DNA from 4 places in the Selenomonas sp. FOBRC9 genome. Region 3 is predicted to be linked to each of the others. Evidence: riboswitches for the same ligand, from Rfam matches in the RefSeq annotation. Region 3 holds a riboswitch; each other region holds the start of a gene.
What was found. A riboswitch is a leader RNA that binds a small molecule or an ion and turns the genes downstream of it on or off. The one in region 3 is predicted to bind cobalamin.

Region 1 (6,078 bases), on a different contig from region 3:
GCACCGTACATTTTGTAGACGAGGGGACGGATACGGGACCCATTATTTTGCAGGCGGCGGTTCCCGTCATGGAGGGGGATACGGAGGAGACGCTTGCCGCACGCGTGCTGGAGCAGGAGCATCGCATCTTTCCCGAGGCGATACGGCTCTATGCCGAGGGGCGGCTGCAAACGGTCGGGCGAACGGTACATATTTTGCCCGCAGATGAAGGAGGAGCATCATGAAGATAAAACGTGCCCTGATCAGCGTATCCGATAAAACCGGTGTCGTCGAATTTGCACGCGCACTGCACGCGGCGGGCGTTGAAATCGTCTCCACGGGGGGGACGATGAAGGCGCTGCGCGAGGCGGGCATCCCCGTCGTCTACGTCAGCGACGTGACGGGATTCCCCGAGATCATGGACGGACGCGTCAAAACGCTTCATCCGCTCATTCACGGCGGCATTCTCGCCGTGCGCGGCAACAGCGCGCACGAAAAGGCGCTGCGCGAGCTGAAGATCACACCAATCGACCTTGTCGCGGTGAACCTCTACCCCTTTAAGGAGACTGTCGCACAGCCGAACGTCACGCTCGCCGAGGCGGTGGAGCAGATCGACATCGGCGGCCCCGCGATGATACGCGCGGCGGCCAAGAACTTCAAATTTGTCACGGTCGTGACGAATCCCGCACGCTACGGCGAAATCGCGGAGAAGATCCAAAAGGACGGCGCAGTCGACGGCATGACGCGGATGCGGCTCGCACACGAGGCGTTTGCGCACACGGCGGACTATGACGCCGCCATCAACGCGTATTTGGCACAGCAGCTAGAAAAATGAGGAACGAACGTGAATATACTCATCATCGGTTCGGGCGGGCGTGAGCACGCGCTCTGTTGGAAACTCGCCGATAGCATAGACAACGGATATATCTATGCGATTCCCGGCAATCCGGGGATGGCGGAGTCGCCGGACATATCGATTGAGGATAACGCCGCCATTGTGGAGTTTGCCAAGGGGGCAAAGATCGATCTCGTCGTTGTCGGCCCCGAGGTTCCGCTCATGAACGGTCTGGTCAACGATCTGACGGCGGCAGGCATCCGCGCCTTCGGCCCCACGGCGGCGGCGGCACAGATCGAGGGATCGAAGTCCTTTGCCAAGAATCTCATGAAGAAATACGGCATCCCGACGGCACGCTATGAGGTGTTCACCGAGGCGGAACCCGCACGCGTCTATATTCGCGAGACGGGCGCGCCGATCGTCATCAAGGCGGACGGACTTGCGGCGGGCAAGGGCGTCGTTGTCGCCATGACCGAGCAGGAAGCGCTCGATGCGATCGATCGCATCATGGAGGACGGTTCGTTTGGTGCGGCGGGAAGCAGCGTCGTCATCGAGGAGTTCATGGAGGGGGAGGAAGCGTCTCTGCTCGCCTTCACCGATGGAAAGGTGATCCGTCCCATGATCAGCGCGCAGGATCATAAGCGTGCCTTTGACGGCGACAAAGGTCCCAATACGGGCGGTATGGGGACATATGCACCCGCGCCTGTGATGACGCCCGAGATGACGGCACGCGCGGTTGAGGAAATTCTCAAACCGACGATCGCGGCGATGGCAAAGGAAGGTTGCCCCTATCGCGGCTGCCTTTATGCGGGGCTCATGATTACGTCCGAAGGGCCGAAGGTCGTGGAGTTCAACGCACGGTTCGGCGACCCCGAGACGCAGGTCGTGCTGCCGCTCCTCGACGGGAACCTCGCCGAGATCATGTGCGCCTGCTGCGAGGGGCGGCTCGCCGACGTGCCGATCGCGTGGAAGGACGGTGCGGCGGTCTGCGTTGTGCTCGCCGCGGGCGGTTACCCCGGGCAGTATGAAAAGGGACATGAGATTCACGGCATCGCGGACGCCGAGGATGCGGGCGCATTGGTATTCCACGCCGGGACTGCCGAGCGGAAGGGAAAAATTGTCACGAACGGCGGACGCGTGCTCGGCGTCGTCGGCAGGGGGGCGGACATTTCCTCCGCCGTACGCGCGGCGTACGCGGCGACAGAAAAAATTTCCTTTGAGGGCATGTACTATCGGAAAGACATCGCGCATCGCGCGCTGCATCGGTAAATTATATACGAAAAAGACTGCGGCATATACGCTGAAACGTATGATGCCGCAGTCTTTTTTCGGTTCAGTCATATCATCCTCCTTTTTACAAATAAAATAATCATATGAGCATAAATATATATTGACAGTAAATATCAGTTATGATAATCTAATCTGCGTTACTGTGAGGTTTTCTCGGGGGGATAACATGGTCACGTCGTATGACAAGATCTATCTGCGTGTGGGGATTCCTGCGGCGCTTGAGGGAGTCTTTATGATCCTCCTGAGCAACGCGGATATCATCATGGTCGGTTCGCTTGGCACGGCTGCGATTGCGGCGGTCAGTATTTTTACTCAGCCTCGTATGGTGCTCCTCACCGTGGCACGTTCCGTTGCCGCCGCCGTCACTCTGCTCATTGCGGAGCGGTTTGGCAGACAACAGAGCGACAGCTACGGCGATGTGATGAAAAAGACCTTGTCACTCGTCGTTGTCGTTCTCGGCATCGCGCATATTGTCTTTTTTATCTATATCGAGGACATCCTCCTATGGATGGGCGCACAGGAAAACTATATCGCTGACGCAGTGCTTTATGCATCGTGGACGCTGCCCGCTGTCTTTATCACATCGCTCTCGGCGACGATGCAGGCGGTTATGCTTGGGCGCGGCGAGTCTATGACCGTGCTCTCCATCAATCTGCAGGGGAACGTGCTGAACGTCATCCTCAACGCGTTTCTCATCTATGGCATCGGGCCTTTTCCCGCCCTCGGGGTGCTCGGCGCCGCCATCGGTACGATTGGCAGCTCTATTTGGTCGTTTCTCCTCAGCGTGCGCGTTCTCTTCCGCTGGGGCATCTTTGGACAGGGGAGCTATCTGCCGACGCGTGATTATTTCCGTGAGTTCCTCGGCGTATTTGGCGGCATCTTCAGCGAGCAGGGATTTGAGCGCATCGGTATGGTCGTCTATACGCGCATGGTCGCCGAGCTTGGGACGATTCCATATGCCGTGCACGCCATCGCGATGAATTTCTGCGACTTTTACTACAGCTTCGGCGGGGGGCTTGGCAAAGCGAGCACAGTACTCGCAGGACATAACCGCGACGATGAAAAGCGGGATGCATGGCGGCGTTTCGTATGGATCGGCATTACATGGGGCTTTTTCTTCTCGACGGTCGCGTTCCTGCTGACCTTCGTGTTCCGCGAGGAGATCTTCAGTATCTATTCGAGCGATCCGGAGTTGCTTGCACTTGGCAGCATAATTCTCATCTATGTCGCGGCGGTCAGTTTCCCGGAGGCGCATCAGATGATCTGCGCGGGCATCCTGCGCGCGAGCGGAAAGACCACGCAGGTCGCAGCGTATTCCTTTGTCAGCATCACGTTCCTGCGCCCCATCATCACCTATGTGTTCCTGCACGAAATGAATATGGGACTTGCAGGGGCGTGGCTCTCCCTCGCACTTGATCAGACGATACGCGCGCTCTGCGCTACATTCCTCCTGCGCGGTGTATACCGAGCGAAATATGCGCCGAATGTCCTTGTTGCTTCGATAAACAATAATAACTTATGATTATTCTGGACGAATCTCTTGACAAGTCTGTCGTATGTAGATATACTACGCCTATAATCCTATAAAACTGCATAAAACGTTGCAAGTGTCGGAGAGATGTTTTCGTATCAGGGGGATATGAAAATATATGCAGGTCTCCGAGCGATGAGAGGAAAACGGGTGCAATGCCCGTGCTGTCCCGCAGCCGTATGTAGGGAATGTTCTTCCACAGGCGCAGAGCCTGTGCCTGTAAAGTCACTGGTGACAACCGGGAAGGCGGAAGAACGTGAGGATCTACAAGCCGGAAAGCCTGCTTGCAATAGGATTCATTGATGGACTCACGAGAGATGGGGAGATGGATGCACGGTTTGTGGTACCCGTATGGGTATTTATGACCTTGTTTTTGTGCGTTCGACCGCCTGTCTTTTCAGAGACAGGCGGTTTTTATGTGAAGAAGGCAAAGGGAAAAAGGAGATGGAGACTTGACTGCCAAATTTTTGCTGACGCGTTTGGGGCAGATGCTTCTAACGTTGCTCGGCGTGACGTTCCTGACGTTCAGCCTGACATTTCTCGCGCCGGGCGACCCGGTGGACGCGATTCTCGAGACAGGCGATACGATCGTCTCGCAGGAGACGATCGAGCAGACGCGCCATGAGCTGGGGCTGGATCTGCCGTTCCATGAGCAGTATATCCGTTGGCTGAACGGCGTGCTGCACGGGGATATGGGGAAGAGCTATTCGGCGAAGATCCCCGTTGTGGATAAACTCGCTCAGGCGCTGCCCGGCACGCTCGTACTCGCGGGTACTGCGCTTGTGATGATGCTCGTCATCTCCGTGCCGTGCGGGATTCTTGCCGCCGTGTATCGGAACCGCTGGCCGGACTATCTGATTCGAGGAATTACGTTTCTGGGCGTTTCGATGCCAAGTTTTTGGGTCGGACTTATTCTTCTCTTTGTCTTTGGTCTGAAACTGGGGCTGTTCCCGATTGCGGGCGGCGAAGTGACGCCGGATCGGATGGTCTTGCCTGCGCTCACGATCGCGATTCTCCTGTCGTCGAAGTATACGCGTCAAGTGCGTACGGCGATTCTTGAGGAGCTGGGACAGGACTACGTCGTTGGCGCACGTGCACGCGGGCTCTCGACGCAGCGCATCCTGTGGCGCCATGTGCTCCCAAATGCGTGCCTGCCGCTCATCACGCTGCTCGGTCTTGCGGTCGGCTGGCTGCTCGGCGGCGTGGCAGTCATCGAGATCGTCTTCTCGTGGCCGGGCATGGGGCGTCTTGCCGTACGTGCGATCGAGATGCGCGACTATCCGCTGCTCGAAGGCTTCGTGTTGTGGATCGCCGTCCTCTACATGCTGGTCAACTTTATTGTGGATATTTCCTACGCCTATCTTGACCCGCGCTTGAAGAAGGGGGCGAAAGCATGAGCAAGGATGCCAAAATTCTGCGCAGATACTCGATTATGGCGGGCATCATCTTTTTGGTCGCGCTCCTCGTTCCGTTCATTTTGACGGAGGATCCGTATGCGTCCGTGATGCAAAATGCATTCCTGCCGCCGTCCGCCGAGCATTGGTTCGGCACGGATAAACTCGGGCGTGATCTCTTCACTCGTGTCATCTACGGTGCCCGTATCTCCATCTTTATGGCGCTCACGGTCGTCATCCTCATCGCGGGTGTCGGCTCGCTGATCGGTGTCGTCTCCGGCTACGTCGGGGGCAAGGTGGATACGGTCATCATGCGACTGGCCGACATGTTCCTTGCGTTCCCGGGCATCGTGCTTGCGATCGCGATTGCCGGTATGATGGGCGGGAGCATCGTCAACGCGATTCTCGCGCTCGTTGCGGTCGGATGGACGAAATACGCGCGTCTCGCGCGCTCCGTCGCGCTGAAGATTCGCCAGCAGGACTATATCTCGGCCGCGATCACGAGCGGCACGCGGCCGCGCGATATGCTCATTCGCCATGTCGTGCCGAATATCATCCCCATCGTGCTCGTCACGGCGGCGATGGACATCGGCGCGATGATGATGGAGCTCGCGGGACTCTCGTTCCTCGGTTTCGGCGCACAGCCGCCGACACCGGAGTGGGGACTCATGCTGAACGAGGGGCGTCAGTCGCTCCAGACGGCGCCGTGGCTCATGATGTTCCCGGGTGCGGCGATCGTGATCGTCGTTGCCGTGTTCAACCTGTGGGGCGACGCGCTCCGCGACTATTTGGATCCGCGCAAGGCGAACTAAGCCTTTTGGGATAAAGGGACGGATGCGGAAGGGTCGCATCCGCCGGATGTTTGGGGTTATGCAAGGAGGTTTTTCTGTGAAAAAATGGAAAAAAATGCTTACGGCGGCGCTCGCCGTGTGCATGTCGGCGGCGGTCTTTACGGGCTGCGGTGGCGGCGGAGATAAGGCGGCGGACACGAAGACACTGAAGATCGGCGTGACGAACTTCGCGGATTCGCTTGATCCGACCGAGAATTT
Region 2 (6,078 bases), on a different contig from region 3:
TTCAGCTTCGACGCCTCATCAAGCACATCGTTGCAGCCAATCGACATCGTCATATCCTTGCGCGGCGACCACTTGAGACCCACGTTGATCGTCTTCAGCGCAGCTCTCGGCCTGCCGGCAAGTTCTTTTTCCACGGGATTCCTGGTCTGCGGAATGGCATAGTGCGTGTAGTATTGCGAAACATAATGCGCCTCGCCGAAGAAGAGCCACTTCTCCGTCGGGCGATAAGTTAGCCGGATATTGCCTTCCCACTCCGGCTGATACGTCGGGCGCACCTCGAACCAATCGTAGTGTACGCCAGGCGAGGAGTCTCTGCGCTGCGCCTCTATATTGAGATGCGTGCCTTCGATATCGAGATCGAATTTCTTCCAGTGGAAATTCGTCTGCAGCTCAAAGCCATGCGCCTTGCCGCGCATATCATTGAAGTACGAGCTGTAGTTCAGGCCGGCACGATAGAGGTAAAGCATGCGCTGCGTGTCGCGCCAGAAGTACGTGAGCGTCGTCCGATTGTCCGCGCCGAGGAACTTTCCGTCCCAAATCGCACTGCAGTCAAACTGCTTGCCGTACTCCGGCTGTGGGAATTTCGCACCGCTTCCCTTATAGTCTATTGGAGCCGGCATGATGCCCGCGCCGTCGCCCGCGATCTCGTACATGTTGAGCAGTCGGAAGTAGGTGCCGCCCGTCATGCGCATCGTGAAATGATCGCTAAACTCCTTTTTCAATGCGAGCTGCCAGGTCACCTTGGAATCCACCTGATTGTCCTTCGGATGAACCCAATGATACGTTTTTGCAGGATTGAAACGGCCGAACTGACTGTAGCCCACAATTTCCGAGCGATTGTAGCGGATGGCGGGCGTCAGCTGCCATGTCCTCTTCTTGTCGAGCGTGATTGTATCCTGCAGCTGGACGTTGAAGATGTTCTGATCGAACTGATTGCGCATCTGTGCCCAGAGGTTCCCGATGCCCGCCTGCACGTCGTCGATGACCTCGTTGAGTCCGTCACCATCGATATTCATGCGCTCGTGAGAGTAGTTCATTTGAAAGTCGAGCATGTTGTTCTTGCTGAGCTCGTAGGTTCCGTCCACCTGTACGTTGTATTTCTTCGAACGGTAACGGCTCCACTCCCGCATGGGAACCTTGATCATAAAACGCAGACCGTCGTGAATATTCTCGGCACGGTAGTCCTTGCTCTGGGTGAGATAGTCGACCATCCAGCCCCATTCAAAGCGTTTTCCCATATATCGACGCTGCACGAGCAGCTCCTTTGCACTGATTGTCTGATGCCGTTTGTCGTATTTATAGAGATCGTATTTATCAACGAGGAGCCCCGGCGTAATCATATCGAAATAGCTTCGGTAGTCGACCCAAAGGCTGTCGGGCAGATGGCGATTGACGGTTTTATAGGTGCCCTTGACCATCCAGTTGTCATCCTGCCATTTGATGAGGAGGTCGGAGTTGCTGTAGTCGTTGTACTTGCGGCGGCGCTCTGGGTCATCGGCAGCGGTCACCAAGCGACCGCCGTTGTCTTCGAGCCACTGGATGCAGGAATCTACATTATCCTGCCATGCGCCCGCGCCATTGGCGGCATCATAGGCGGCACGCTCTGCCGCTGTCATCCCCAAGAACTGCTTTAGTTCTGCCCGTGTTTCCACAATCTGTCTGCCAAGTCCGGTATTCGTGTAGAACTGATCTGCTGCGTAGCTGTGGTAGGGGAAGTCGCCTTCACGCGATTCATGGTTCAATCCAAAGAGGAGGCTGCCGTCGCCGACAGGGGCTGTGACCTCGACGGACGCCTTTTTGCCGCCGAATGAGCTTGGTCCGATCTCGGCAGAACCGTGTGCGCCCGTCGGCTTCTTCGTCACGACGTTGATGACGCCGCCGATGAATGTGCCTGCAAAGCGTGCGGGGATGTAGCCGCGATAGACCTCGATGCGCTCGACGTTGCTGACGGGGATGGTCGAGATGTCAACTGCCGCATCGCCGCCGAGGTTCGTCAGTACGCCGTCCACGAATACGCCGACCTGAGCCGCCGTCGAGCCGCGCACGGTCACGGTTGTATACTGTCCCTTCCCCTGCACCTCGCGCACATGTACGCCCGGCACCATCTTCAGGAAGTCGGGCAGCGTCTTTTGCTCCCCTTTGAACTCCTCGGGGCGGATGACGGTCACAGTGCCGGGGGAGAGAGTCTCCTCCCATACGGGGCGTTTTGCCTGAACCGTAACATCCTGCGTTGTATATATTCCCTGTGCATCCTCCGTTTGCCCCGAGTCTGCTGCGAATGCGGGATGCCCTGCCGCAGCGGCAAGCAGCATCCAGAGAACACCCGAGACCATCCTTTTGCTTACTTGCTTTGACATAAAAGAGCCTCCGTTCTTCTTTGCCGACCAACCGTATGCCGGCGTATCTTCAAAAAATGTGGACAATCCCCGTGCCATGCTTTCCTTCACTCCATGAAAAAATCCGCCTGTACCAACGAGCGCAGTCAGGCGGATGAACATCTATAGAAATCAGAAATCCGGCAGAATATATTCCTGCCAGAGATACGTCTGTATTTCGTCTTGGACGTAATCCCCTCCCCATCGCTCGCAGGTACTGATTCTTGATACAATTCAAAAATCAACGGTGATGTTGAAACAGGCAAGTCTCCTGGCTTAGATTCATCGCCGCGTCAAACCTTCCCGGATCTCTCCAGTGGCATATTTTGACGGACTCCTCTTACAGTGGCGGGACCGCTCCGGCTTTGACCGGATTCCTTTTGAAGTCTTGCGACACCTATTCCCTATCATATGCAATTTTTATGTTTATATTAGCATTATTGTTTTTTTTTTGTCAATAAGAGTTTTCAGGTTGCATTCATATTTAACGATAATAAAATACTTTATAATAAATAAGCAGGAAATCCGGCTGCGCAACAGCTAAATTTCCTGCTTCATTTCATGTACTGTAAGCTGCGCTGCAAACCCTAACACCCGAGATCGTCCGCCCCATTTTTGGCAATAAAATACCGGCGGAAAGCTGAACCTCTCCTAAATGCTGAAGTACGTAAAGCGCATACTTTACATAAATGACAGACCTCAGTCGGTACCCCGGCTTAGGATCGTCGCCCATTCATCCCTTTGTAAGAGGACTGCGATGAATAAACTCCCCTTCACGGCTGCGCTACAGCGTTGAAATCACATCAAACTTCCCCGTAAAGCTTTGCAGCAAGTCACAAAACACCTGATGTCCTTATTCAATTTTTACGATAAATAATATTCGGCAAATTCCTCCCGTTATATATAAATTTATCTTATTCTACCATAACGGTAAAGGAATGTCAATCCAATTATAAATTTTTACATACAATTCGTCAAGCCATATACTTCATTTCTCCACGCGCACGCGATCCATCTCCGTGCCGTCCGGGAGGAAGCACGCGATCTCGATGCTGTCCGCGCCGACCTCCATCGTGAGGTAGTTGTCGGTCTCGGGCTGCGGGAGCGTCACATCGTCCATCGCGTGATCCACCCACAGATTCGGATAGCGGACGTTGCCCGCGACACCCGTGAGGATGTAGAGCGGTCCCCTTTTGTCCGGCTGCTTCACGAATCCGTAGATATGTCCGCGGTTGCGATAGGTGTGCAAGTGCGCCGTATATACGATGTCTATGCCCAGTTCGTCAAACAGCGGCATCCATAGGTTCCCGTCCTCGCTGAATCCCTCCGTGCGCTCGGGACGCCCGTTGATTCGGTATTGCAGGACATCTTTGTGCATCATGACGATATTCCACTTTTTCCGGTGTGCTGCCATGTCGCGGCGGATCCATGCCTGCTGTTCCTCCACGAGCCCGGGGATAAAGTCGTCAAGCTCCTGCTGCATTGTATTGAGGACGATGTAATGGACGCTGCCGAAATCAAATGAGTAGTAGTACCGCTCGAACTGCGCGCTGCCGTTTGCGGGCACGTCGAAATAGTGCAGATACGCCTCCGGCAGACGTACCTTCCAATCACGGTTATACGTTTCATGATTGCCCATCACGGGGACGAAGGGCAGCGCGTGCAGCATGTCGGCGTCAAATCCCTCGAACCACGCCGCCCACTGCGAACGATCCTCTCCGTTGTCCACAAGGTCACCCATGTTGCAGTAGACGGCCGCATCACGGTTGCGCTCCCACGCGCCGCGCGCCACATTCTGCCAGTCCGTATAGTCGCTCGACTGTGAATCCGGGAAGATGATCATTTTATACGGTGCGTCCTCGGCAGGTGCCGCGAGCGGCATCCACGCCGTCGCAGCATCACCGGCGCGCACGCGGTATTCGTACGACGTGCCGGGCGTCAGCTCGTCAATCGCCGCTGCGTATTGATAGACGGTCACGCCGTCGTCTGTAAAGCCCGCATCGCGCACATCAAAAGAACGCGTCTCCGTCTGCCCCGCCGTGCGCAGCTCGACGACCTGATCCGCCGCAGGCGCGGGCATCTCCCACATGAGGACGCGCGCACGCCCCGTATCCTGCGTGACGATCTGCCGCAGATAATTTACGCGCAGCTCGGCAAAGAGTTTGCGCTCCGCTGTCTCCACAACCGTGCGCCCGCAGCCCGTCCCCAAAAAGAGCGCGCCGCTCGCAGCGAGAACGCCCGCCGCAGCCGCACCTTTGATAAAGGAGCGCCGACTCAAACGTCGCTCCGTCCGGTTATTTTCTCCCATCATAGTCCCCTTGATTCAGTCAAATATCTGTCTGTCAATATAATACTAGGAGCGCACTCTAAGTCAATAGTACGCCCTAAATTTTTACCATGGTGCCATACTCCGCCGAACGTTCTCCGCACGCTTTGTTTTCGTTGACATTGGACGTTTTGAGATATATGATATAGATGTTGTTTTATGTCTGTGCACATGAGCAGGAGGATATGATGATAGAGCGTTATACGCGGCCGGAGATGGGTCGTCTCTGGTCGATCGAGAATGAGTGGCAGACCATCCTGAACGTCGAGATCGCGGCGTGCGAGGCGATGGCGGAGCTGGGCGAGATCCCCGCCGCCGCCGTGGAGAACATCCGCCGCACGGCGAAGTTCGACGTTGCCCGCATCAACGAGATCGAAAAGACGACCGACCACGACATCATCGCCTTCCTCACGAACCTTGAGGAAAATGTCGGCGAGGATTCAAAGTATATCCACAAGGGGCTCACCTCGAGCGATGTGAAGGACACGGCGTACTGCATCATGATGCGTGACGCCGCGGGGCTGATCCTAGGCGGGCTTCGTAAATTCCGCGAAGTGCTCCGCCGCCGCGCAGATGAGTTTCGCCATACACCGTGTATCGGACGTACGCACGGCATCCATGCGGAGCCTATGACGTTCGGACTGAAGCTCCTGCTCTGGAGCGCTGAGCTCGAACGCGACATCGAGCGGCTGACGCGTGCGCAGGAGATCGTCTCGGTCGGTAAACTCTCGGGCGCGGTCGGCACCTACTCCAACATCGACATGCGCATCGAGGAGCTGACGTGCCGGCGGCTCGGACTCACGCCCGTCCGTCTCGCGACGCAGGTCATCCAGCGCGACCGCCACGCCGAGCTCGTCACGACACTCGCGATCATCGCGGGCACGATGGAAAAGATCGCGACCGAGATCCGCAACCTCCAGCGCACGGACATCCGCGAGGCGGAGGAGTTCTTCAAGGCGGGGCAAAAGGGCTCATCCGCGATGCCGCACAAGCGCAACCCCATCAACTGCGAGCGCGTCTCGGGCATGGCGCGGCTCGTGCGCGGCAACGCCGTCGCGGCGCTCGAGGACATGACGCTCTGGCACGAGCGCGACATCTCGCACTCCTCCGTCGAGCGCGTCATCCTGCCGGACAGCACGATCAACGTGGACTACTGCCTCGCAAAGCTGACAAACATCGTCGACAAGCTCCTCGTCTATCCCGATGCGATGCTCCACAACATGGGGCGCACGGGCGGGCTCATCTACAGTCAGCGCATCCTCACTGCGCTCGTTAATAAGGGCGTCATGCGCCAGACAGCGTATGTATGGGTGCAGCGCAACGCCATGAAACGCTGGCTTGAGAAAGAGGATTTCCGCACGAATGTCGAGCGGGACG
Region 3 (6,078 bases):
CTGCGTCGCCTGTATGCATATGGATGAGAATTTCTACGCGGCGCATATACGCGGAAACGAGGAATCTATCGTCCAATCAGCGTACGGGTTCGCCATGATGCTTGCCGACGCGGCGCGTCAGAAACGGGAGGGTGTCGGCGGCGGGTTTAGCATGGAGACGAAGAACCGCACGGATCTTGGCAATTTTGCACGGGAATTTGACAGCACCGTCCGGACGAAGGACGGCGATGTGCGCGAGATTGCCCTTGTCGTGATGCGGGAGCCCGTCATGTGGATGGTGACCGCCTATTATCCGGCATCGGCGGAGAACATGGACGCACTCATAGAGGAGACTCTCAGCAGTGTGACGGTGGAAAACCTGACGGGGGCGGGTGCAAAACAGATATGAACATGGCGGTCGGGGCTCACTTGCGGGACAATGTCTGCTGTGGTACTATTATAAAGAAAACAGAGCGAAACGAGGAATTACAATGAGTGAAAAGACGCCGTTTTATATCACCACCCCCATTTACTACCCGAGCGCAAAGCTCCACATCGGGCACGCATACTGCACGACCGTTGCCGATACGATCGCGCGGTTCAAGCGGCTGGCGGGATACGACGTATTTTTTTTGACCGGTTCGGATGAGCACGGGCAAAAGATTCAGCAGGCGGCGGAGAAGGAGGGCGTCACGCCGGAGGCGTATGTCGACCGCATCGTCGCAGGCTTTCAAGAACTGTGGCAACTGCTCGGCATCTCTTACGACGATTTCATCCGCACGTCGGAGGAGCGCCATCATGAGCTTGTGCAGAATATTTTCCAACAGATATACGATCAGGGAGATATTTACAAGGGGGAGTACAAGGGGCTCTACTGCACGCCATGCGAGAGCTACTGGACGGAGCTGCAGCTCGACGAGAACGGCAACTGCCCCGACTGTCATCGCCCCGTGCAGGAAGTCTCCGAGGAGGCGTACTTCTTCCGCATGAGCAAGTACGCGGATCGCGTGCTTGCGTATATCAAGGAGCACCCCGATTTTATCCAACCCGTCTCGCGGCGCAACGAGATGATCAGCTTCATCGAGCAGGGACTCGAGGATCTGTGCGTCTCGCGCACGTCGTTCGACTGGGGGATTCCCGTGCCGTTTGATCCGAAGCACGTTGTCTATGTGTGGTTTGACGCGCTCACGAACTATCTGACACCGATCGGCTATATGCACGATAAAGAAACATTCCGGAAATACTGGCCGTGCGACGTGCATCTCGTCGGCAAGGAGATCGTACGATTCCATACGATCATCTGGGGATGTATGCTCATGGCGCTCGGTCTCGCGCTGCCGAAAAAGGTCTACGGGCACGGCTGGCTCATCGTCGACGGCGCGAAGATGTCGAAATCCGTTGGCAACGTCGTCGACCCGATCGCGCTTATCGAGGAGTTCGGCGCGGATGCGATCCGGTACTTCCTTCTGCGTGAAATCACGCTCGGGCAGGACGGCAATATTTCGCGCGACGCGCTCATCAACCGTATCAACTCCGATCTGGCGAACGACCTGGGCAATTTGCTCCACCGCACACTCTCCATGGCGAAGAAATACCGCGGCGGCGTGATTGCGAAAGGCACGGGAGAGACGGCGTTCGACGCTTCGCTGGAGGAAATGGCGGCGGAGACAGTCAAAACCTATACCGCGCAGATGGAAGCGATGGAGCTGTCCCCGGCGATTCGCACCGTGTGGGCGTTTATCGCACGTACGAACAAATACATCGACGAGACTGCGCCGTGGACACTCGCGAAAGACGAAGCGAAGGCGGGGCAACTCGACTCCGTACTCTATCATCTCGTCGAAGCGCTCCACATCACGAGCATCCTCATTGCGCCGTTCATGCCCGTGACCGCGCGGCGCATCCATGCGCAGCTCGGTTTTGCGGATGATTTTGACGCGGTGCAGCTCGCGGACATCGCGCATTGGGGGCGCGTCGCGGACGGTCACACGGTCGGCACAGCAGAGCAGCTCTTCCCGCGGATCGAAATCATATGAGCGCCGCATTCATCGACACGCATGCGCATCTCTATGATGGGAAGTTCGCGGACGATCTGTCGGAGACAATCGTCCGCGCGGCGGCGGCGGGCGTGACGCGCATCGTCAGCATGGGGGACTCCATGGAAGCGTCCGCGCAGGTCGTGGCGGATGCCGAGACACATCCCGCACTCTACGCCGCTGTCGGCATTCACCCCGAGAACGCCGCTCCGCTGACGGATGAGATGCGCGACCGTCTCCTCGCGTGGGCGCGGCATCCGAAGGTCGTCGCCATCGGCGAGATTGGTCTCGATTACTATTGGGAAAAGGATGCCGACCGTCGCCTTACCCAGCGCGAACTCTTCGCCGCGCAGCTGCATCTCGCGCGTGAGGCACAGCTCCCCGTCTGCATCCATGACCGAGAGGCACACGGCGATACGCTGCGCATTTTACAGGAGGAAGGGCAGGGACTGACGGGCGTCCTGCACTGTTACTCCGGCAGTCTCGAGATGGCGCGGGAACTCTGGAAGATGGGCTTTTACATCGGCATTGACGGCCCGCTCACCTATAAGAACGCGGCAAAGCTGCCCGACATCGTGCGCGAAGCACCGCGCGACCGCCTCCTCATCGAGACGGACAGCCCTTACCTCGCACCCGTTCCACTGCGCGGCAAGCGCAACGAGCCCGCCTACGTCGTTCATGTGGCGGCAAAGATCGCAGAAGTGCGCGGCGAGAGTATCGAGGAGGTCGCGCGTTACACGACGGAAAACGCCCTGCGGCTTTATCCGAAACTGAACAACTAAATATTGTTTTGTCTGATTTATAAGTCCTGCGTCGCTGCAAAAACGGTGGTGCGGGGCTTTTGTATTGGGAAGAAAATCCTAGGTTGTGGAGAGCAAGAACAGAAAAACGCTATCAATTCGTATCCACGTCCCATTCTTCATGAAAAATTCAGCTTAAAGTGGGAAAATGCTTTCAAACAAAGGGGGCATTCTATGCGTTTGAAATCAGTAGGGAATTTCATTCAAACTAAGAAAAACACGATGCTCTGTGCCATGCTCGGCGGCATGATGCTGCTCTCGAGTGGATTCACGATGAACGGCTTTCCGAAGAACATGCACCGCGTCAGCGTGCATGTTGACGGGCAGACCCTCACCGATATGACGGTACAGACGAAACCCAAGGATATTTTTGCCAAACTCGGCGTAAAACTCGGTGAGAAGGACACCTACGAGGTGTTTCGAAGCGAGGACCGGCGCCGCACCGAAATCGAAGTGCGCCGTGCGGTGCCTGTGACAATTTCGTTTTGGGGTGATACGCAGGAGGTCATGACGAGCAGCCGCACGGTCGGCGACGTCATGGCGGAGTACGGCTATAATATGAACGAGATCGACGCGGCACCGGGTGTGGATGCCCCTGTCACGGAACATCTTGCGATTATGCTGACGGAAAAGCCGGAGGCAGCCGAAGCCCGCCGCGCACGTGAACGCGAGGCAGAGCGTGTCAGCCGCGGCATCCCGCGCTACCGTGCGGCATATACCATGCATGCCTCGGCATACCTGCCGAGCGACGGCGGCGGCAGCGGCATCACGGCCAGCGGCATCCCGGCGCGGCGCGGTGTCGTCGCGGTCGATCCGAACGTGATCCCGCTCGGATCGCGCCTCTACATCCCGGGCTACGGCGAGGCGATCGCCGCGGATACGGGCGGCGCCATCGTCGGACAAAAAATTGATCTCTGCATGGAGAGCTACGACGAAGCAATCCAATTTGGACGGCGCAACGTCGAGGTCTACGTACTCGAATAATAAAATTTTCGCGCGACACAAAAATCGCGCGATTTTTTATTGACAAGAGCGTTCATCAGTGCTACTATACTATCGTACGATAAAAACTTCATATGGATTGGATCAGGTGTAGGGAGATGCGTCGCATATATGCGGACATCAACCGAACTTAATAGGGAATCCGGTATAAGCCGGAGCGGTCACGCCACTGTAACAGCGAGTGAACCTGCAAGGTAGATGGGACACATCTACAGTCACTGGGGATAACATCCTTGGGAAGGCGCAGGCGAGCGATGAACTGAAGCCAGGAGAACTGCCTGATTGACAATCACCGTTTGACCTACGAGTGATGGGGATGGGGATTACGAATCGTTCGCTTCAAAACGAAAATCCGGCGCAGCCAAGAGATCGGATTAGATGAGAACTGAGTGACGATATCGGAAGCCCGTCCTGCACAACGTGTGGGGCGGGCTTTTCGCTTGCCATACGGTGCGTGAGCATGTCCCGAGGAGATCGGTGTGCATGGGAAGATGAGCTTCCGTGCATAGCGATTTCCCCGGGATGAAGGGGCGGTATACACCCCTTGGGGAAACATTGCTCATCTTTTCAGTTCTCATTTATCTCCGTTATGGAGGTCACTCCGAGGGTGGAAGCTCGGGGTGTTTTTTTTATAAAAAAACTGCCTCACCGCAGTTTTTTAAGAGAAGTTTGAGTTCATCAGCTTCCCTTATCATACAAAGGAGGACGTACTATGCCGGAAGAAAAAGAGCGCTCAAGCGACGAAGAACTTCAGCAGCTTCTGAAGAAATCGGCTGAGGTCGAGGATTTCCCCGACGTTCCGCTCGATGAATTCACTCCGCCGACCGACGAGGAGTGGAAAGCTGCGTGCGAAGCTCTGCTCAAGGGAGCTCCGTTCGAAAAGGTGATGTTCACGAAAACCTACGAGGGCATCACATTCGAGCCTATGTACACGAAGAAGCACACGGAGGAAATCCTGCCCAAGAGCGTTATGCCGGGGATGGGCGACTTCCTGCGCGGTGTGGATGCGGCGGGCTACATCGGAAAGCCCTGGGGCATTGCCCAGGCGTGCGACGAGACCCTGCCCAAGGAGAACAACGAGCTGCTCCGCCATGAGAATGACAAGGGCTCGACCATCTACCACATCGTCCTCGACAGTGCGTCACGCAAAGGCGTCGACGCGCGCGAGGCGGAACATGTCGGTGACCTCGGCACGAGTGTGACGACAGTCGACGATATGCACACGCTGCTCGAGGGACTCGATCTCGGCAAATTCCCGCTCTATGTCTACGCGGGCGCAGCGGCTCTGCCGATTCTCTCGCTCGTCGCGGCGGCACGCCGTGCGGCAGGGGAGGATATGTCGGGCGTGCGCGGCGTCATCGGCGCCGACCCCATCGGCGAGCTCGCCGCACGCGGCAAGATCGGCGCGTCGCTCAGCGCACAGTATGATGCAATGGCGGCGGCGGCAAAATGGGCGGTGAAGAACGCGCCGCATGTCAAAACCGTATTTGTACGCAGCGATGTTTACAGCAACGGCGGTGCGAACGACGTGCAGGAGATTGCCTCCTCGCTCGCAACGGCGACGGCGTATCTGCGTGCGCTCTGTGAGCGCGGGCTCACGGTTGACGACGCGGCGTCGCAGATCATGTTCGGGTTCTCCATGGGCGCGAACTTCTTCCTCCAGATTGCGAAACTGCGCGCGGTGCGTCCGATTTGGGCGCAGATCGTCAAGGCGTTCGGCGGGAACGCGGAATCGCAGAAGATGCGCATTCACGCGCGCCCCGCGCTCTTCTTCAAGACCGTTTACGACCCGTACGTCAACATGCTCCGCAATACGACGGAGATCTTTTCGGGCGTTGTCGGCGGCATCGATTCCTTCGAGAGCGCACCGTTTGACGAACCGATCCGTAAGGGCGACGAATTCTCCCGGCGCATTGCGCGCAACATCCAGATCATGCTCCAAGAGGAGTTCGGGATGCTCCAGCCGATCGATCCCGCAGGCGGATCGTGGGCGGTCGAGTCGCTGACGCGGCAGATGAAAGAACGCATCTGGGCGGAGTTCCAGACCATCGAGGGCAAAGGCGGGATCGTCGAGGCCTTAAAGAGCGGCTATGTGCAGGAAGAGATCGCGAAGATCCTTGCCGACCGCTTCAAGAAGGCGGATGTGCGCAAGGATCGCATCGTCGGCAACAACATGTATCCGAACATGACGGAGACCCTGCTCGACCGCCGCGAAGAGGATACGGTGGCGCTGAAACAGCAGCGTGCCGCCGATATCGACG
Region 4 (6,078 bases), on a different contig from region 3:
CGGGCACCTCGTCCTCGAGATGCGCCGCGCGCGCCGCTTCGCGCACAAGCTCTGCGGCGGCATCCGCCGATTCGGGCTGCGTGCGGGCAAAATGCCCGTACTCGTCGAGCGCCCGCTCGAGCTCCGCAATATCGTCGCACGCCCCCGCAAGGCTCATCGGCGGCGAGAGGTGACTGATGAGACACGCCGCGCCGCGCCGTTTCGCCTGAATGCCCTCGCCGACAATCGTCATCCAGTAGGGATAGATGTCGGGCAGGTCGCCGATGGAGATGTCGGGGTAGCACGAGGGCGAGAGTCCCGCGTTCTTGCCCGGGAGCCATTCAAGCGAGCCGTGCGTCCCGACGTGTACAACGGCGTCCACACGGCGTACCGTGCGCAGCCAGTGATAGAACGCAAGATAGTGATGCGTCGGCGCGGCGTCGGGCGAGTGGAGGAGTTTCCCCGGATCTTCGCCGAATCCGCGCGGCGGCTGTATCGTGATGAGGATATTTCCCTTTTCGATGCCGGGCAGGATAAAGGCATCGTCCGCGACGAGCACATCGCCCGGCGGTTCGCCCCAGTCGACGCACATGCGCTCCCGAACGCGTGCGGAGAGCGTTTCAAAGTAATCGCGGTAATCCGCCGACGGGAGACGCCCGCAGGCATTTTGAATCTGCGCGTCGGTCAGATAGCGGCGGTCGTTCGTCGCCTGCGCCGTGATCTCGTCCATGAGCGCCTGCGCCGTCTCGGGGATGTTCTCGACACGATAGCCCGCCTCCTTCATCGCGCGTAGGAGACGCACGACGCTCTCGGGCGAGTCCAGTCCCGCCGCGCTGCCGATGCTCGCGTTCGTCGGCGGGTAGTTGTGGAAAATGACCGCTATCTTCTTCTCGGCATTCTCTTTGCGCCGCAATACGGCATAGCGATGCGCCCGCCGCGCGAGGAGCTCCATGCGCTCGGGGAGCGCGACATAGACGGACAGCCCGTCCTCCATGCGCTGTTTCGCCGCGATCGGCACGGCGTGGATAGCGCCGTCGAACTCCGGCAGGCTCACGCTGATGGAGACCTCCATCGCGTTCATCCCGATGAGGGAGTCCTCCCACTCCACGCGCTCGGCGAGTATCGTATACGCCTGCAGCCACGGCACACCGAGCCGTACGAGTTCTTCGATCGGCGTCCCCGCCGCGTGCAGGGAAAATTTCAAACAGCTCACGACCACGTCGACCGCCGGCTCCCCGTCACGGTAAAAGTAACGGTGCAGCGTCTCCGCAAACGGCGGCGAACCGAGCTCTGCGTTCGCAAGCGTATTCGTAAATACAGGGATGACGTTCAGCCCCGCCGCTTCAAAAGCGCGCACGAGCGCCGTGTGATAGGTGAAATCGCCCATGATCCACTCGGAGCGGTAGAATACGATGCCCGCCGTCGGACGTGCGGGGTCGACATGCGCCGCGCAGTACGCCGCGATGTCCGCACAGTCCCCGTCATAATCGGGATGCCATACGCCGTGCCATGGCTGTTCCTGCGGCGCGGGCACATCTCCCTCATAGCCGCCGAACCGAGCCGCGAGATAGAGCATCGCGCCGCGCACATTCTCCTCTCCGTCGAACCGGAAATAGCGGCGCAGTTCCATGAGATCGTCGTCCGTCATCCCATGCGAAATACGCTCCGCTCCGCTGTTTTCGACAAGGAACGCATGGCATTTTTGCGCGCGCAGGAGATAGGCGGAGGCATGCCGGAGGAAGGGGCGGTCAAGCCCCGTTCCCATCCATAGGAAGAGCACGGCGTCCGCCGCCGCCGAGACACGCATATGCGCGGGCGACCAGTCGTCCTCCCCCTGCACATAGTACGCCGCACAGGAGATGCCCTCCGGCAGCGCAAGCCGCCCCGCCATATAATAATCTCGCGATACATTCGTATAAAAGGCGATATGCATAACGCCGATAACTCCTTGTTATAATGCTCCGAACAATAAAAAAATCCACCCTTTGGTGGATTCTACGCGCCGACCTGCGGCACGAATGCGGTCAATGCTCTGCCGGCGCTGCAAATCCCCTCCCCATCGCTCGTGGGTCAAACGGTGACTGTCGGTAGGGCAGTTCTCCCGGCTCAGGTTCACAGCGCCTTTGCACCTTCCCAAAGCAACAGCTTCAGTGGTTCAATCGAAAGTCGCGCATTTTCTCCTTTCGGCAAAAACATCGCGCTTTTCTGCAAATTTGCTCCCCAATACGGTGGCGTGACCGCGCCGGAAATGCCCCGGCTTCTCTATTAAATCCTTGCGGATACCCAACCCGTACAGTACGGGCGGCATGTCTCGGAAAAGCACGCCGCCCTCTGCATATTCTATATTATTCGCGCTTATTATAACATTGATTTCATTCTTGTCAAGTGCTGCGCTCACGAATAGATTTCCATCGATCGTGCAGCCAAAACCATTCCTCCGGGTATTTCCGCACCCATGCCTCGATACGATCGTTGATGTACTGCGTCGTTTGGCGGATATCCGCTTCCTTATCCTCGGTCTTGGGCGCGCGGATCGCGGGCTCGACGAGGAGCACATGCCGACCGTTCGGTTCCCGATGCATGAACACGGGGAAGATCGGAACGCTCCGGAACCGTCCGATGGACGCTGCGCCCGTGAACGCGTTCGTCTCCTGTCCGAAAAAATTGATGATGATGCCGTCACGCAGGCTCGGATCCTGATCGCTGATGAGCCCGATGATCCAGCCCTCCGCAAGCATACGGAACATCTCACGCACACTGCTGCTGTAGGTAATGTGCATCCCGACGAGTGTGCGGTACTCATTGATGAAGCGATCCATACCCGCCGAGGACTGCTTCTTCGCAACGCCGACGAGCGGATAGCCGGCGCAGGCGAACGCACCGCCCATGAGCTCCCAGTTCCCGCTGTGTGAGGTTGCAAAGATCGCGCCCTTGCCCTCCGCCATGACGGCGTTCAGCTCGTCCACCGCGCCGACGATCGTCACATAGTCCGACATGTGCTCCTTCATCACCGGGAAACGCAGCACTTCCATGAGCATCGTGCCAAATCGCAGGCTGCTCGCACGCGCGATGCGATCCGCCTCCGCCGCGTCCGTATGCAGGCAGCGCATGATCTGTTCGCGCGCGAGCCGCTTGCGTTTTGCAGGGACGAAGATCCATGCGATTTTTGCGAGCGCCTCGCCGAGCAGCATCGCCGCGGTATGGGGCAGCAGACAGATGAGACGGCTGAGGAGTTTTACCGCATAGTAGGAAAGCATCTCAGGCGTCCCCGGAGAGCTTCTTTTCGAGCGCCTTCAGCTTTTTCGCCATTTCCGGCAAACGGCGGATCGCCGCCTGTACGCGCAGCCACTCCGCGTGGGACTGCACGGGGAAGCCCGCACCGAACGTTCCCTCCGGCATGTCGCCGATGATGCCCGAGCGCGCGGCATAGACCGAATTCGCGCCGATGTTGATGTGTCCGACCGTGCCGACCTGCCCGCCGAACGTGACGTTGTGCCCAACCTTCGTCGAGCCGGAGATGCCTGTCTGCGCGACGATAAGGCAGTTCGCCCCGATATTGCAGTTGTGCCCGATGTGGACGAGGTTGTCGATCTTCGTCCCCTTGCCGATGACAGTTGCGCCGAGTGTCGCACGGTCGATGCCGACATGGGCACCGATCTCAACGTCGTCCTCGATGACGACGCCGCCGACCTGCGGCACCTTTGTATGTACGCCCCGCTCCGTCGTAAAGCCGAAGCCATCCGCGCCGATGACCGCACAGCTGTGAATCGTGCAGCGCGCCCCGACGCGGCAGTGCTCGCGCACAACGGCGTTCGGGTAGAGCGTCGTCCCGTCGCCGATCTCGCTGTACTGCCCGACGTAGGTATGCGGATAGAGCGTCACGCCTGCGCCGATCACAGCGTTGTCGTCCACATAGGCAAAGGGCAGGACGGTCGCGCCCGCGCCGATGCGGACGCCTGCGCCGATGTAGGCCTCGTCGCTCACACCGACCGGGTGGTCGATCGCAGGGGTAAAGATCGCGAGCAGCTTTGCAAACGCAGCCTTGGGATCGTCCACATAGATCACCGCACACGAAAAGCCCTCCGTGCCGCCGGGCAGAAGGAGGGCACCCACGCGCCCTTCGCAGGCGCGTGCCTCATCAATATGCGGGGGCACGGCAAAGGCGAGATCGTTCACGCCCGCCTCATCGAGAGCGGCAAGGCTTTTTATGATGCGTCCGGTGTCGCCGCCCGCTCTGCCGCCAACCAGTACAGCAATCTCACTGACTGTCTTTTCCATGCATGATTCCCCTTTTATTGAAGTTTTTGAATGACTTCATCGGTCAGATCTGTGCCGCCGGAGATGACGGTCGGGTACTTCTTTGAGCTGTCCATCACGACGTCGAGTTTCTTATCTTTCACGATCTCTTGGATCGCAACGTTCATCTTCTGTTCGAGCTGAACGCTGTAGACTTGGTTCAGCCCCGCCATCTTGCGTTGGGCGTCCATCTGTACCTGCTGTGCTTCCTCCGGCGTCATATTGGGGTTCGCCTGGAACCGCTGCTGTGCCTCCGCCTGTGCCTCGGCGAGCTTCGTATTGGCTTCCGCAACGAGAGATTGCAGCTGCGGTGCTTCATTCTGCACACGCTCACGATCGACCGTGCCGACATGCACCTGGCCGCAGCCTGCCGTAAAGATACTTGCCGCAAGAAGGACAGCCGCAGGGGCTGCGCTGAAATATTTCATGGATAAAGTTCCTTTCATTCTTTGATGCTCTGCATTTCCTGCACCATCTCCGCGGTGATATCACGCGCCGTCACGGAGACAAGCGGAGTTCGCCGCACGGGAGCAAATGTATCTGCCCCCGGCAGATGTGCCGCGGCGCGCTCCTCGGGCGCGGCGAGGACGAGGGAGAACTTGTGCATGAGCGCGAGCTTTGCCGCGCGGCTGCGCACGTCGCGTAAAATCTGCTCCTCAAGGGCATCCGCACTGCTGCGTACCTGCGCCAAGCGCAGGGCGCGCTGCGCCGCCGCACTGCGCGCTTCCTGTGCCTCCTGCGCACGCTTCATCATCTGCGCGCCGCGTTCCTCCGCTGCGGCGCGCAGACGATCCGCCTCCGCTTTCTGTGCGGCGACGGTCTCCCCCGCGCGCGCCGTCCATGCCGCCTCCTGCGGCTCGATGCGCGCCGCGACACGTGCCGCAATCTCGTCCCGCCACGCATTGTAGAGCGCAATTTGACGAGCCCCGCGCTCGGTCTTAAGTGCATCTAGCTGCTGCTCCCAGCCCGCACGCTCGCGGGCGAGCTCCTCCTCGGAGACGCGCAGCCCGTGCATGGCGCGCTGATTGTCGATCTTGAGGTTGAGGTTGAGGATCGCGTTCAGATACTCGTCGTCGATCGCCTTGCTGCGCGCCTTGTAGTCCGCCTCCGTTTCCTTTGCATAGACCTCCATCAGGCGTTTGCGTTCGCGTTCAAGTGCGACGCGCGCCCCGATGACAGTCTGCGCGTTCTTTTGCCACACGGAGTCATCAAATGGCGCGGGATCTGCATCAGGCGGAGTAACCTCCTGTGCGGTCGGCATATCCTCTATGCGCAGCGAAAGCATGCGTTCCTCGGCGCGAAGCTGCACGAGACGTTCATAGGCGGGGTGTGCCGCGAGTACCTCCGTGATTCGAAGAAAAGCAATATCGCTCTCTTCGGAAGCATGCTCTTTTTTGGGAGTGAGGAACATGAGGAGCAGGAGAATCAGCAGCAGCGCCGCTCCCCCCGCAAGAATCTGCCCGCGCCTTGTGTGCCAAAGTTCGCGCATACGCCCGTCTCCTCCCGCGCTTTCCTATAAAAATGTACCGAGCAGCGCTCTGCCCGGTACATATGCGCATGTCAATATCGTAGGATGTGGATTACTTGCTGAGCTGCTTGATGACATCCTGCGTGATGTCCTGTCCGCCATAGACCACAGCGCCCTTATCGATGACGACGGAGAGTCCCTTCTTCTCCGCGACGCTCTTCACAGCGTCCTGAATGCTCTTCTCAATCGGCTCCATCAGCTCTTCATTCTTCTGCTGAAGGCGCTGACTCGTCTGCTGATAGTAATCGGATTTCTCCTGATCATTCATGTTTGCC

Region 1: it holds a riboswitch for cobalamin, as region 3 does, so the genes downstream of both, nikB (nickel ABC transporter permease) here and HMPREF1147_RS08265 (methylmalonyl-CoA mutase family protein) in region 3, are expected to answer to the same signal.
Region 2: it holds a riboswitch for cobalamin, as region 3 does, so the genes downstream of both, HMPREF1147_RS09270 (TonB-dependent siderophore receptor) here and HMPREF1147_RS08265 (methylmalonyl-CoA mutase family protein) in region 3, are expected to answer to the same signal.
Region 4: it holds a riboswitch for cobalamin, as region 3 does, so the genes downstream of both, cobN (cobaltochelatase subunit CobN) here and HMPREF1147_RS08265 (methylmalonyl-CoA mutase family protein) in region 3, are expected to answer to the same signal.

The regions. Positions count from the first base shown of each region.
Region 1 covers NZ_ALJR01000005.1:57,196-63,273, forward strand. The annotation lists gene purN (phosphoribosylglycinamide formyltransferase) at 1-224, shown strand, start outside; gene HMPREF1147_RS02030 (IMP cyclohydrolase) at 221-814, shown strand; gene purD (phosphoribosylamine--glycine ligase) at 824-2,083, shown strand; gene HMPREF1147_RS02040 (MATE family efflux transporter) at 2,271-3,626, shown strand; cobalamin riboswitch at 3,741-3,938, shown strand; gene nikB (nickel ABC transporter permease) at 4,088-5,032, shown strand; gene nikC (nickel transporter permease) at 5,029-5,841, shown strand; gene HMPREF1147_RS02055 (ABC transporter substrate-binding protein) at 5,963-6,078, shown strand, end outside.
Region 2 covers NZ_ALJR01000039.1:87,493-93,570, forward strand. The annotation lists gene HMPREF1147_RS09270 (TonB-dependent siderophore receptor) at 1-2,357, opposite strand, end outside; cobalamin riboswitch at 2,619-2,791, opposite strand; gene HMPREF1147_RS09275 (metallophosphoesterase) at 3,364-4,683, opposite strand; gene purB (adenylosuccinate lyase) at 4,890-6,078, shown strand, end outside.
Region 3 covers NZ_ALJR01000032.1:3,822-9,899, forward strand. The annotation lists gene HMPREF1147_RS08245 (hypothetical protein) at 1-388, shown strand, start outside; gene metG (methionine--tRNA ligase) at 471-2,015, shown strand; gene HMPREF1147_RS08255 (TatD family hydrolase) at 2,012-2,797, shown strand; gene HMPREF1147_RS08260 (G5 and 3D domain-containing protein) at 2,990-3,799, shown strand; cobalamin riboswitch at 3,887-4,114, shown strand; gene HMPREF1147_RS08265 (methylmalonyl-CoA mutase family protein) at 4,530-6,078, shown strand, end outside.
Region 4 covers NZ_ALJR01000003.1:123,810-129,887, forward strand. The annotation lists gene cobN (cobaltochelatase subunit CobN) at 1-1,912, opposite strand, end outside; cobalamin riboswitch at 2,053-2,281, opposite strand; gene HMPREF1147_RS01095 (lysophospholipid acyltransferase family protein) at 2,361-3,236, opposite strand; gene lpxD (UDP-3-O-(3-hydroxymyristoyl)glucosamine N-acyltransferase) at 3,238-4,257, opposite strand; gene HMPREF1147_RS01105 (OmpH family outer membrane protein) at 4,272-4,703, opposite strand; gene HMPREF1147_RS01110 (hypothetical protein) at 4,718-5,764, opposite strand; gene HMPREF1147_RS01115 (OmpH family outer membrane protein) at 5,856-6,078, opposite strand, start outside.